3 regions of the Glutamicibacter sp. NPDC087673 genome follow, and region 2 is predicted to be linked to each of the others. Evidence: riboswitches for the same ligand, from Rfam matches in the RefSeq annotation. Region 2 holds a riboswitch; each other region holds the start of a gene.
What was found. Region 2 has a riboswitch for S-adenosylmethionine ahead of ACIOTL_RS03625 (flavin reductase family protein). Riboswitches for the same ligand answer to the same signal wherever they lie in the genome.

Region 1: it holds a riboswitch for S-adenosylmethionine, as region 2 does, so the genes downstream of both, ACIOTL_RS16165 (hypothetical protein) here and ACIOTL_RS03625 (flavin reductase family protein) in region 2, are expected to answer to the same signal.
Region 3: it holds a riboswitch for S-adenosylmethionine, as region 2 does, so the genes downstream of both, ACIOTL_RS11280 (bifunctional o-acetylhomoserine/o-acetylserine sulfhydrylase) here and ACIOTL_RS03625 (flavin reductase family protein) in region 2, are expected to answer to the same signal.

What each region holds. Positions count from the first base shown of each region.
Region 1 covers NZ_JBIUWB010000007.1:96,556-99,826, reverse strand. The annotation lists gene ACIOTL_RS16175 (LOG family protein) at 1-13, shown strand, start outside; gene ACIOTL_RS16170 (VIT1/CCC1 transporter family protein) at 77-1,180, opposite strand; gene ACIOTL_RS16165 (hypothetical protein) at 1,236-1,502, opposite strand; SAM riboswitch class IV at 1,519-1,632, opposite strand; gene ACIOTL_RS16160 (DinB family protein) at 1,700-2,287, opposite strand; gene ACIOTL_RS16155 (helix-turn-helix domain-containing protein) at 2,424-2,990, shown strand; gene ACIOTL_RS16150 (hypothetical protein) at 3,128-3,271, shown strand, end outside.
Region 2 covers NZ_JBIUWB010000001.1:775,044-778,314, forward strand. The annotation lists gene ACIOTL_RS03625 (flavin reductase family protein) at 1,000-1,500, opposite strand; SAM riboswitch class IV at 1,595-1,711, opposite strand; gene ACIOTL_RS03630 (long-chain-fatty-acid--CoA ligase) at 2,088-3,271, shown strand, end outside.
Region 3 covers NZ_JBIUWB010000004.1:237,315-240,585, forward strand. The annotation lists gene ACIOTL_RS11270 (GNAT family acetyltransferase) at 1-222, shown strand, start outside; gene ACIOTL_RS11275 (VOC family protein) at 284-928, opposite strand; SAM riboswitch class IV at 1,101-1,220, shown strand; gene ACIOTL_RS11280 (bifunctional o-acetylhomoserine/o-acetylserine sulfhydrylase) at 1,312-2,655, shown strand; gene ACIOTL_RS11285 (homoserine O-acetyltransferase) at 2,658-3,271, shown strand, end outside.

The DNA.
Region 1 (3,271 bases), on a different contig from region 2:
GGAGAACAGCTAGAGCACGGCATGGAAAATGCCGGTACAGCCAAAGCTGTACCGGCATTCGATTCGCAGCAGGCTGCTATCCGATGCTGACGTCGAAGATCAGGCCCAAGCAGTAGGTTATGGCCGCTGCGCCCCAGCCGATGGCTAGCTGGCGCAGGCCGCGCTTGAGCGGGGAGGCCCCGGAAAGCAGTCCCACGATCCCTCCGGTGATCATCAGGGCCACGCCCACCAGGACTACCGAGACGATGATCGCGGTCATGCCGGACAGGCCAAGGATATACGGCAGGATCGGCACCACAGCACCGGAAGCAAAGAGGAAGAACGAGGTGGCCGCCGCACCGGTGGCCGAACCCAGCTCCTGGTGCTCCTTCTCAAGTTCTTCGCCGCGACCCTCTGGGTTCAGCGAGAAGTCGGGGTTGCAATCGCAGGTGAACAGGCCCATGCGTTCGGCGGCCCGGTGCTCGGCATCTTCATCGCTCATGCCGCGGGCCTTATAGATTAGCAGCAGCTCGTTGGCGTCCAGATCAAGGTTCGGGGCCGCTGTCAGCGTGACCTGGGTTGGGCGTGAAGCTGTCAGCAGCTCGCGCTGGGAACGCACCGAAACGTATTCGCCAGCTGCCATGGACAGTGCACCGGCCAGCAAGCCGGCAATGCCGGAGAACAGCACGAAGGTCGCTGAAACACCGGTCGCACCGATGCCCATGATCAAAGCGAGATTGGAAACCAGCCCGTCGTTGGCGCCGAAGACCGCAGCACGGAAGTTGCCCGAAAGGCGCGCACGGCCTGCTGTAGCAAGCGCGCGAACGACTTCTTCGTGGACCTGTTCGTCGGCCGCCATCTGCGCGGTGGCGTCCTTGTCATCGCGGTAGGGCGAACTGCTCTCGGAGCGCTGGGCCATGGCCAGGACGAAGACCGAACCGAAATGCAATGCCAGGAAACGCAGCATGGTGCGGCGCAGCGACGGGCGGACTTCCTTGACATGTTCGCCGAGCAGGACGCGCCAGTGGGATTCGTGGCGTGCTTCCGCCTCTGCCAGGCCCAGCAGGATTTGCCGTTCCTGCCCGGTTTTCTTTTCCGCGAGGGCCCGGTAGATGGAGCCTTCTGCGACTTCATCAGCGAGATACTTGCGCCATCGCTGGATCTGCGCTTTGGTAGGTTCGGTTGCTGAGTGCTGTGGCATCGCGAAGATGACTCTCCTGGAACATGGAGTTTCCCAATGAAACCCGTGGATCGGATCAACTACCCAGTTTAGTCAGGGCTCCTGCACTTGGGAATTTGGCAAGACTAAAAGCAAATCGCTTGCCCGCAGGATCTCCGGCGACTGGCACCACCAGCAGCAATTCAGATGTGGCCGGATCGAAGGTCGGCCGGCGGGCACAACGAGCAATGAGCTGTTCGAGCCTGAGCGGATCTGCAACGTAGCGGGTGCGCCAGCGGCCTTCGGCCTTGAACTGCACTTGGCCGGTCTGGCGGTCGATGACGGGCAGAATCGGATATGCCATGGGACGTCAACTCTCTTGCGAGCTCTTGCCCGTGCACCTGTTGATGCGCGGACCGCTTCCTCATCCGAACCACCCATGAACTTGGGGTTGGTGCGCGGCCAGTCGGAGCTTGGCGCCGCGTCTCGTGAAGCAACATTTCCGATGGTACCGCCGGCGGCAGGGCCCGGTGAAGTCAGAATGCGTAATATGACTGCGGGTCAGCTGCCCGGGGCAAAGGCATCGGCCAGTTGCTGCAGCTTCTCGCGTTGTTCCGCCCATTGCCCAGCGGTGTAATCGGGCAGCAAATCCAGTTGCGCGGTCCAGCCAGCACGGCCATCGAGCTGCTCGCGAATAATGTCCAAATGCCCTGCATGGCGGGAGGTCTCGGCGAGCGCATGGATGAGCAGGTGATCCAATGTGGTATTCCCGGCTGGCCCCCACCACGGTACCTCTACGGGGCTGTCCAGGGGCAGGGTGCTGATGGCCTCATCGGCGAAGGCGATGGCTTTCCGATAGAGGCCGATCAGCTGTTGCGCGCGCATGTCTGCTGGCGGAAGGAAATCCGCGTCGGGATCATGCGGAGCTATGAACTCGCGAACGTAGCGGTCATTGGCCTTGCGCTTGAGGCAGGTGCCGAAATATTCGTATTCATTGATCGCCAAATGGTGCAGTACACCCAGAATATGGGTGCCCGTAGGGGTGAGCGGGGTGCGGGCCAGGTGCTCGGCGAGGCCTTCTGCCTTGAAGATCGCATTCTCGCGTGCGTCGTTCAGGTACCCGCAGAGCTTGTCCTTGGTGCTGTCCATGGACAGAGTCTAGTGACCGTGGTGGGTCCGCGGTAGGGGCGCCGTGTGTTTACCATTGGTAAACTTGCCCCGCAGGCCTTGAAGCCAAAGTGGTTGCGGTTGTAGTTGCTGCAAAAAACGTCGATGGAGCCAAACGATGAAAACCTTGCCAGTTGAACCAACCGGTGCTGCGATCAACATCGGTGCGAGGCTGCGCGGGGTGCGCCAGACCCAGCGCATGACCATTGACCAGGTCGCCGAGCTATCCGGACTGACCAAAGGTTTCCTCTCACGTGTCGAGCGCGACCTGACCAGCCCTTCGGTTTCGACCCTTTTGCGGTTGTGCGAAGTGCTGGGCATGGAAGTAGGTACCCTCTTCGAGGTTCCAGAAACGAAACTGGTCCGCCTGGAGCAGGCTCCCCGTGTTTCCCTGGGCGGCGACGGCATCACGGAGCAGCTGGTTACGCCACGCAGCGAGAAGCGGGTGCAGATGATTCGCGCTGAGATTGCGCCCAAGGGCACCGGTGAAGCAGAACTGTATTCGGTGGATTGCGAGCTGGAAGTGCTGCACGTGATCGCGGGAAAATTCATCCTGGTATTGCCAGATCAGCGCGTAGACCTCGAAGCAGGCGATACGATAACCTTCCCCGGGCGTGAACCGCATAGCTGGGAAAACGATTCTGATGAGGTAGCTGTGGTTACCTGGACGCTGATCCTCTCATGACGCCAAGCCCATGCGCCTGCTGCCAGGGCACGGCATGAGCGGTGCGGCTGCGCGTTCGTCTGCGGGGAGATGAACCGCGTATTCTAGGAACGATGCGTTGTTTCGGGGCGCTCGGAACGATGAGTGATGGGAGAGGCGTGAGGACAGGCGAACCAACCGCTGCGCAAGATCAACTGCGCAGTATCAGCTGGTGGGCTTCGATACTTTTCGGCGTTCTTATTGGCACCACCTTGACCTGGATCCGCACCCAACGCAATTTCTTCTTCATTGGCGCAGCGATT
Region 2 (3,271 bases):
TGTCAGTCGATACGGACATTTGGATGTCAGGCGCCTGTGGATATTTCTCTCCCGAACCCAACACTAGGGCTGTTATTAACAGGCGTAAACCTCATTATCCACAGAATATGTGGATAACACTCCTCTACCTGTGGAGTTCCCTGTTCACAGTCTGGGGAGAACTCTGTGGATTACCCCACTCTACGTATCATTAATATCTATTGACTTGGTTGTTTGTATTCGCACACCTGTGGACAGAAACTTAATTCATTGAAGCTCACGCCAACCGACCCAAGGTTATCAACACCCTTAATCGCCCAGTTCCCGGGGTTTTTCACCCTTTGTACACATTTGCCCACGTCTTGTCCACAGTTTTGTGGATAACCTTGTGGATACTGGTGAATTTACAAAACCCTAAGTCACCGTGGATTAAATTCGCCAGCAAGGCCGGATCTTCCAGTAGTCCACAATCGGCTAGGGTTTCTGCGTTCGGGGGCGGTGGATAACTTAATGTGTGCAACGACTCGGCGGGCGAACCTGGATCAGCGACTGGGCTGCCGGCGCACTCTCGCCACTTCGCGTCCGCGACGCGCGCCAGTGAAGACCCCATAAAGCGCCGGTTTCATTTGTGATGCGCAGCCTTTGCATGGCTCGGAAACCCCATCCGAGGGTTGCCGGCAATTCGCTGCCACTCTGGTCCAGCGTGCAGCGAGGATCCATGAGCTACCTGCGCGGTTCTGTTCGACGGCCCAGGCGGGTGGCGGATATGGCGAGTTCAAGGTTTCTCGCGACAGATACTTTGATGACGAGGTTATCGCCAAATGCCTGGGGCAGCTGGCCCAAGATGGCAGGCCATGAGATTGCCAGCCATCTTGCCACGTCTTCAGGGTGGCGAGAGAGAACGGGCATTGCCGGTGTCGAGGGCTGCGGGGAACGGCTCAACCCGCCTAACCGGAATTCAAAAAGCTCCGGCCAGATCGATGATTTGATCTGGCCGGAGCTTTGGAAGATGCGAAGCGCTTATACGAGCTCAGGAATCGGCAGCGAATGGAACCGCGAATCATGGAAGATCTGTGGCGAGTGCTCGGAGGTGCGGTGCCCGTGGACTTCCATCAGGACTACCCAGTGATCCCCCGCTTCGACCTCGTTGTAGATCGAAGTCTCCAGCCACAACGTGGAGTCGTTGACGAAGAGCGCGCCCTGGTCCGAGGAATAGGTATCGATTCCGCGGAACCGGTCGCCATTTTTCGACGCAATCTGAGCGCAGACACCATCATTGCGTTCGCTCAGCACTGAGACGCCAATGCGGCCAGCTTCGCGCAGCTTTGGCCAAGTGTTCGAGGACTTCTGCACGGCGAACATCACCAGTGCAGGTTCGAGGGAAACTCCCACGGTAAACGATGAAGCGACAATTCCGGTCTTCACGCCATCCAGTTCTGCACAGAGGGCGGCTACCCCTGATGGATGCTGAGCGAAAACCTTGCGCAGGGTCAACGGGTCAAGTTCAAGATTCAATGACATGGCTCGATTCCTTTGGGTCTTGCCCACCGCGCAGTAGCCTGCAAGCATTGGCTTCTCGTTACTCGAAGCCGCTTGGGCTGAAGTTCCGCGCCGTGTGCGGTACTTGTTCCAGCACATTTTGCGTGGAACCGAATCCTCACCTGGAGCACCCCACTACCGTTGAGAGGGTTGCCGATCAGCAAGCCAGGGCTTATAGCTGATGCTCTTGATTCTGTTTAAAACGATATGGCTCATGACGAACAGCCGTCAAACATTTCACTTCGCAAATCGCAATATTCGACGCAATATTCGATCCAAGGCCCCGCCAGAAGTCCTTGGGCAGTCTTTTATTCGCCATACGCCGCGCTTCTTGAACGCTTCGGCCCCATGATCGCAGCAGGCTTCCGCCGCTCTTGATTCGGCAGAACACTAACTCCTCCCCTGGGCTCGGGGCCCTGGCGCGAATTCCCTACCGCCCACCGTAATGAAACTTGGTTTCCCGGCATGACGCTGAGGTTCATGCCACTATTGGTCATGGAGTGCATTGAGTCACACTCCTGCTTATTGTTCTCCGTAACCATCGATGACGATTGAGGAATAGCCACACCATGGTAGAGATTCAGGCAAACCATTCAGAATTGACCCCACTGCGTTTCTTGGAACGCACAGCCGAGGCCTATCCGAAGAAGACCGCCGTCATCCATGGAACTCGCAGCTTCTCCTATGAAGAATTCGAAGCACGGGTGCACCGCTTTGCCCAGGCGCTGAAGGCTCGCATTGAGCCGGGCGACCGCGTGGCCGTGCTGGCACCGAATACTCCCGAAATGCTCATGGCGCATTACGCCGTACCGCTGGCAGGCGCAGTCCTCGTTGCCCTGAACACCCGACTCTCGGCCCACGAGCTGCAATACATCATTGATCATTCTGCTGCCAAGCTGATGCTTGCCGACACAGAGCTGCTGGAAAACACGAAGACCCTGCGCCGCGATAACCCAACGCTGGAGGCGCTCATCGAGATCACCGATGACCAGTACGCCGGAGAACGTCCGGACGTGCCCGTGGACGCCACCTTGGACGAGCTAATCGCACAAGCCTCGGATGAAAGACTTCCCTACGCCATCGCCGATGAGCGGGCTCCGATCACTCTCAATTACACGTCGGGCACCACCGGCAAGCCGAAGGGCGTGCTCTACTCGCACCGCGGCAGCTACCTGAACTCGTTGGGCGAAGCGCACCACCAGGGCTTCACCGCCAAGACCCGCTACTTGTGGACCCTGCCGATGTTCCACTGCAACGGCTGGTGCACTCCATGGGCCGTCACCGCAGCGGGAGGAACGCACCTGTGCCTGCGCGGCGTGCGCGAAGATTCCGTTTGGGATGCCATCGAGGATCTTGGAACCACCCACTTGTGCGGCGCTCCGACCGTCTGCTCCATCATCGCCGACTCCACCCGCGCCCACCAGCTCGATGCGCCACTGCGCATCACCACCGCAGGTGCTCCCCCGTCCCCGGCAATCATCTCCAAGCTGCAGAAGCTGGGTATCGAGGTAGTCCATGTATATGGCCTCACCGAGGTCTACGGACCGTACACGGTGTGCGAGTACCAGGATGAGTGGGATGCCCTCGATGGCCCGGACCGGGCCGCGAAGCTCGCCCGCCAAGGCGTTGGCATGATTACCGCCGAGTCCGCACGCATTGTTGACGAGAACATGAACGATGTACCGGCGGATGGACAGACCATGGGCGAAATCGTGCTGCGCGGCAATAACGTCATGATCGGCTACTACCGCGA
Region 3 (3,271 bases), on a different contig from region 2:
CGAGGTTGGCTCTACTATGTTGCGGTGGATCCGTGCCGGCAGGGCAACGGCCTGGGAAGGGAGCTGGTGGATGCCGCTGTCCTGTGGCTGCGGGATCGCGGCGTGCCCAAGGTGCAGCTCATGGTCCGCGAGGAGAACTCTGCCGTCATCGATTTCTATGAACGACTGGGCTTCGAAGACCAGCACGTCGTGGTGCTGGGGAAGCGCCTGGACCGGCCTTAACGAAAAGAAAGTAGGTGGGGACGCCATTGTCCCCGCCTACTTGCGTTCTCTGCGGAACTGTTTACAGCACCACGGTGCCGGACTCGGTCTCAAAGGTAACCGACATGATGCCCGGAGTGCCATTCGGCGCTTCATATTGCATGGTGACAGCGCCCAAATTGACGTTCTGCGGCTGGCCCAGCCAATCCAGCACCCGTTCACGCGAGCCGGCAATGGCGATCTGGCTGATGGCGCCGGCAGGTTCCAGCGCCTTCGACGGATGCAGCTCCTCGGATCCTTCATCCCAGGAAATCAGGTACGGGCACTGCGGATCGGCGATCAGGCCCTTGATGCCAATCTGCTGCCAGGTCAGTTCGCGGCCATCAGGGAACTTCCGGTTGCCCGGCACCGACTTGCGGCCCAAGCGGTCCTCGGCACTGGATAGATCCTCCACCGAGACGCACCAGCCCATCCAGCCGCCGCCGAGCTCCGAACGGGCGCGAACCGCCTGTCCGAAGGGTGCCTTGTCGCTGGCCGGGTGGTTCAGGACTTCAACCACCTCCAGGTACTGGCCATGCTTGAGCGGGAAGATGACATTGCGTGTTCCGAATCGTGGATGCACGCCGCCCTTGACGAATTCCAGTCCGAGGGACTCGGAGATTCTTTCAGCGGTTGGCAACAGCCCGTCTGGGCCGCATGCATAACTTACGTGATCTAGCCTCATCATGTGCCCATCATGGCAACATGTGATGCGAGTCTCTACTTAGGCACACCTAAGTGCCGGGATGCTATCGAATACTCTGCGATGAACCTGCAATATTCGCGAAATATGACCGATTGAGTCCAATGACGAGCCCTTGCGTTGCAAAGATCTTCGGTTTTCGGGCAAACTGGTACCAGGTCATGAGTCCCAGTAACAAGCCCCGGCTTACTGGGCGGCAACCCTCCAACCGCGGTGGGGTGCCCCGGGTGAAGACCTGGCCCTTGAACGCACAAGGCATCAAGGACAAGCGCGGGTTACCCCTGGAAGTCGTCACGATATGGTGCTTCCTGTCGGTGTCTTTTCAGTGGCGTACCCCCATAGTCATGAAACGCTATTTGGAGGAAACCATGAGCAATAACTGGTCATTTGAAACCCGTCAGATCCACTCCGGCCAGACCCCGGATCCGACGACCGGAGCACGGGCTCTCCCGATTTTCCAAACCACCTCTTTCGTCTTCCCCAGCGCCCAGAGCGCTGCTGCACGTTTCGCGCTGCAGGAACTGGAGCCGATCTACACCCGTATCGGCAACCCGACCACCGACGCGGTGGAAACCCGCATCGCTGACCTGGAGGGCGGCGTTGGAGCACTGCTGCTCTCTTCGGGACAGGCTGCCACCACTTTCGCCATCTTGAATTTGGCCGAAGCCGGCGACCACCTGGTGGCCAGCCCCAGCCTGTACGGCGGAACCCAGAACCTGCTCAAGCACACGCTCAAGCGCCTGGGCATCGAGGTCACCTTCGTTGCCGACCCGGACAACCTGGATGATTGGCGTGCCGCGGTGCGTCCGAACACCAAGGCCTTCTTCGGGGAAACCATCTCCAATCCGCGACAGGACGTCCTGGACATCGAGGGCATCTCGGCGATCGCCCACGAAGCCGGCGTGCCGCTGCTGGTGGACAACACCCTGGCCACCCCGTACCTGATCCGCCCGATCGAGTGGGGCGCGGATATCGTGATCCATTCGGCCACCAAGTTCCTCGGCGGCCACGGCAATGCCATTGCCGGTGTCATCGTGGACTCGGGCAACTTCGACTTCGCCAAGGACGCCGACCGCTTCCCGGGCTTCAACACCCCGGACGAGTCCTACAACGGCCTGGTCTTCGCCCGCGACCTGGGTGTCAACGGCATCCTGGGCGCCAATCTGGCCTACATCCTCAAGGCCCGCGTGCAGTTGCTGCGCGATTTGGGTTCCTCGGTTGCGCCGTTCAACGCGTTCTTGATCGCACAGGGCCTGGAAACCTTGTCGCTGCGCATTGAACGCCACGGCCAGAATGCCGTAGAAGTTGCCAACTGGCTCGAAGCCCGCGAGGAAGTGCAGAAGGTCGCCTACGCAGGCCTGCAGTCTTCGCCATGGCATGAGCGTGCGCAGAAGTACAGCGATCAGGGCGCCGGCTCGATCATCGCGTTCGAACTGGAGGGCGGTTCGGAAGCCGGCCAGGCCTTCGTGGACGCACTGGTATTGCACTCCAATGTCGCGAACATCGGCGACGTGCGCTCATTGGTCATCCACCCGGCCTCCACCACCCATGCCCAGCTCTCCGAAGCTGAGCAGGTTGCGGCCGGCGTGAGCCCGGGACTGGTGCGGCTGAGCGTCGGACTGGAGAATATCAAGGATATTCTGGCCGATCTGGAACTGGGCTTCCAAGCTGTTGCAGCCCTCGAGAACAAGGAACTGCAGGAAACCCTCTAGGCATGGCATCCATTGTGACTACTGAAGATACTCTGCGCGCCGAAGAGCTCGCCGGCGGGCAAGACGGCATTTTGCGCCGTAAGTCCGTGGGGGAGCACCACTTCGAATTCGGTGGATTCCTTCCGGACGTGGTGCTGGCCTATGAAACGTGGGGGACGCTAGCAGCTGATGGCTCCAACGCGGTGCTGGTGATGCATGCGCTCACCGGTGACGCCCACGTTGCGCAAGGCGATTCGCAAAGCGCCGGCTGGTGGGAAGAGCTCGTAGGTCCCGGAGCCACGGTTGACACCAATGAGTACTTTGTCGTGTCCATCAACATGGTGGGTGGTTGCAATGGTTCCACCGGCCCCTCGTCCTTGGGCGACCAGGGCCTGCCCTACGGTTCGAGCTTTCCCTTCGTCACCATCAAGGACTCGGTGCGCCTTGAAGCGCGGCTGGCCAAGCAACTGGGAATTGATTCCTGGCATGCGGTCATTGGCGGTTCGATGGGCGGTGCGCGCGCGTTGGAATACGCCGTCGAGTTCCCCGACCAGGTCAAGAACCTCGTAGTGATGGCCTCGAGCGCGCAGGCGACTGCCGAGCAAATTGCCTTTGCACAGGTGCAAACCCAATCCAT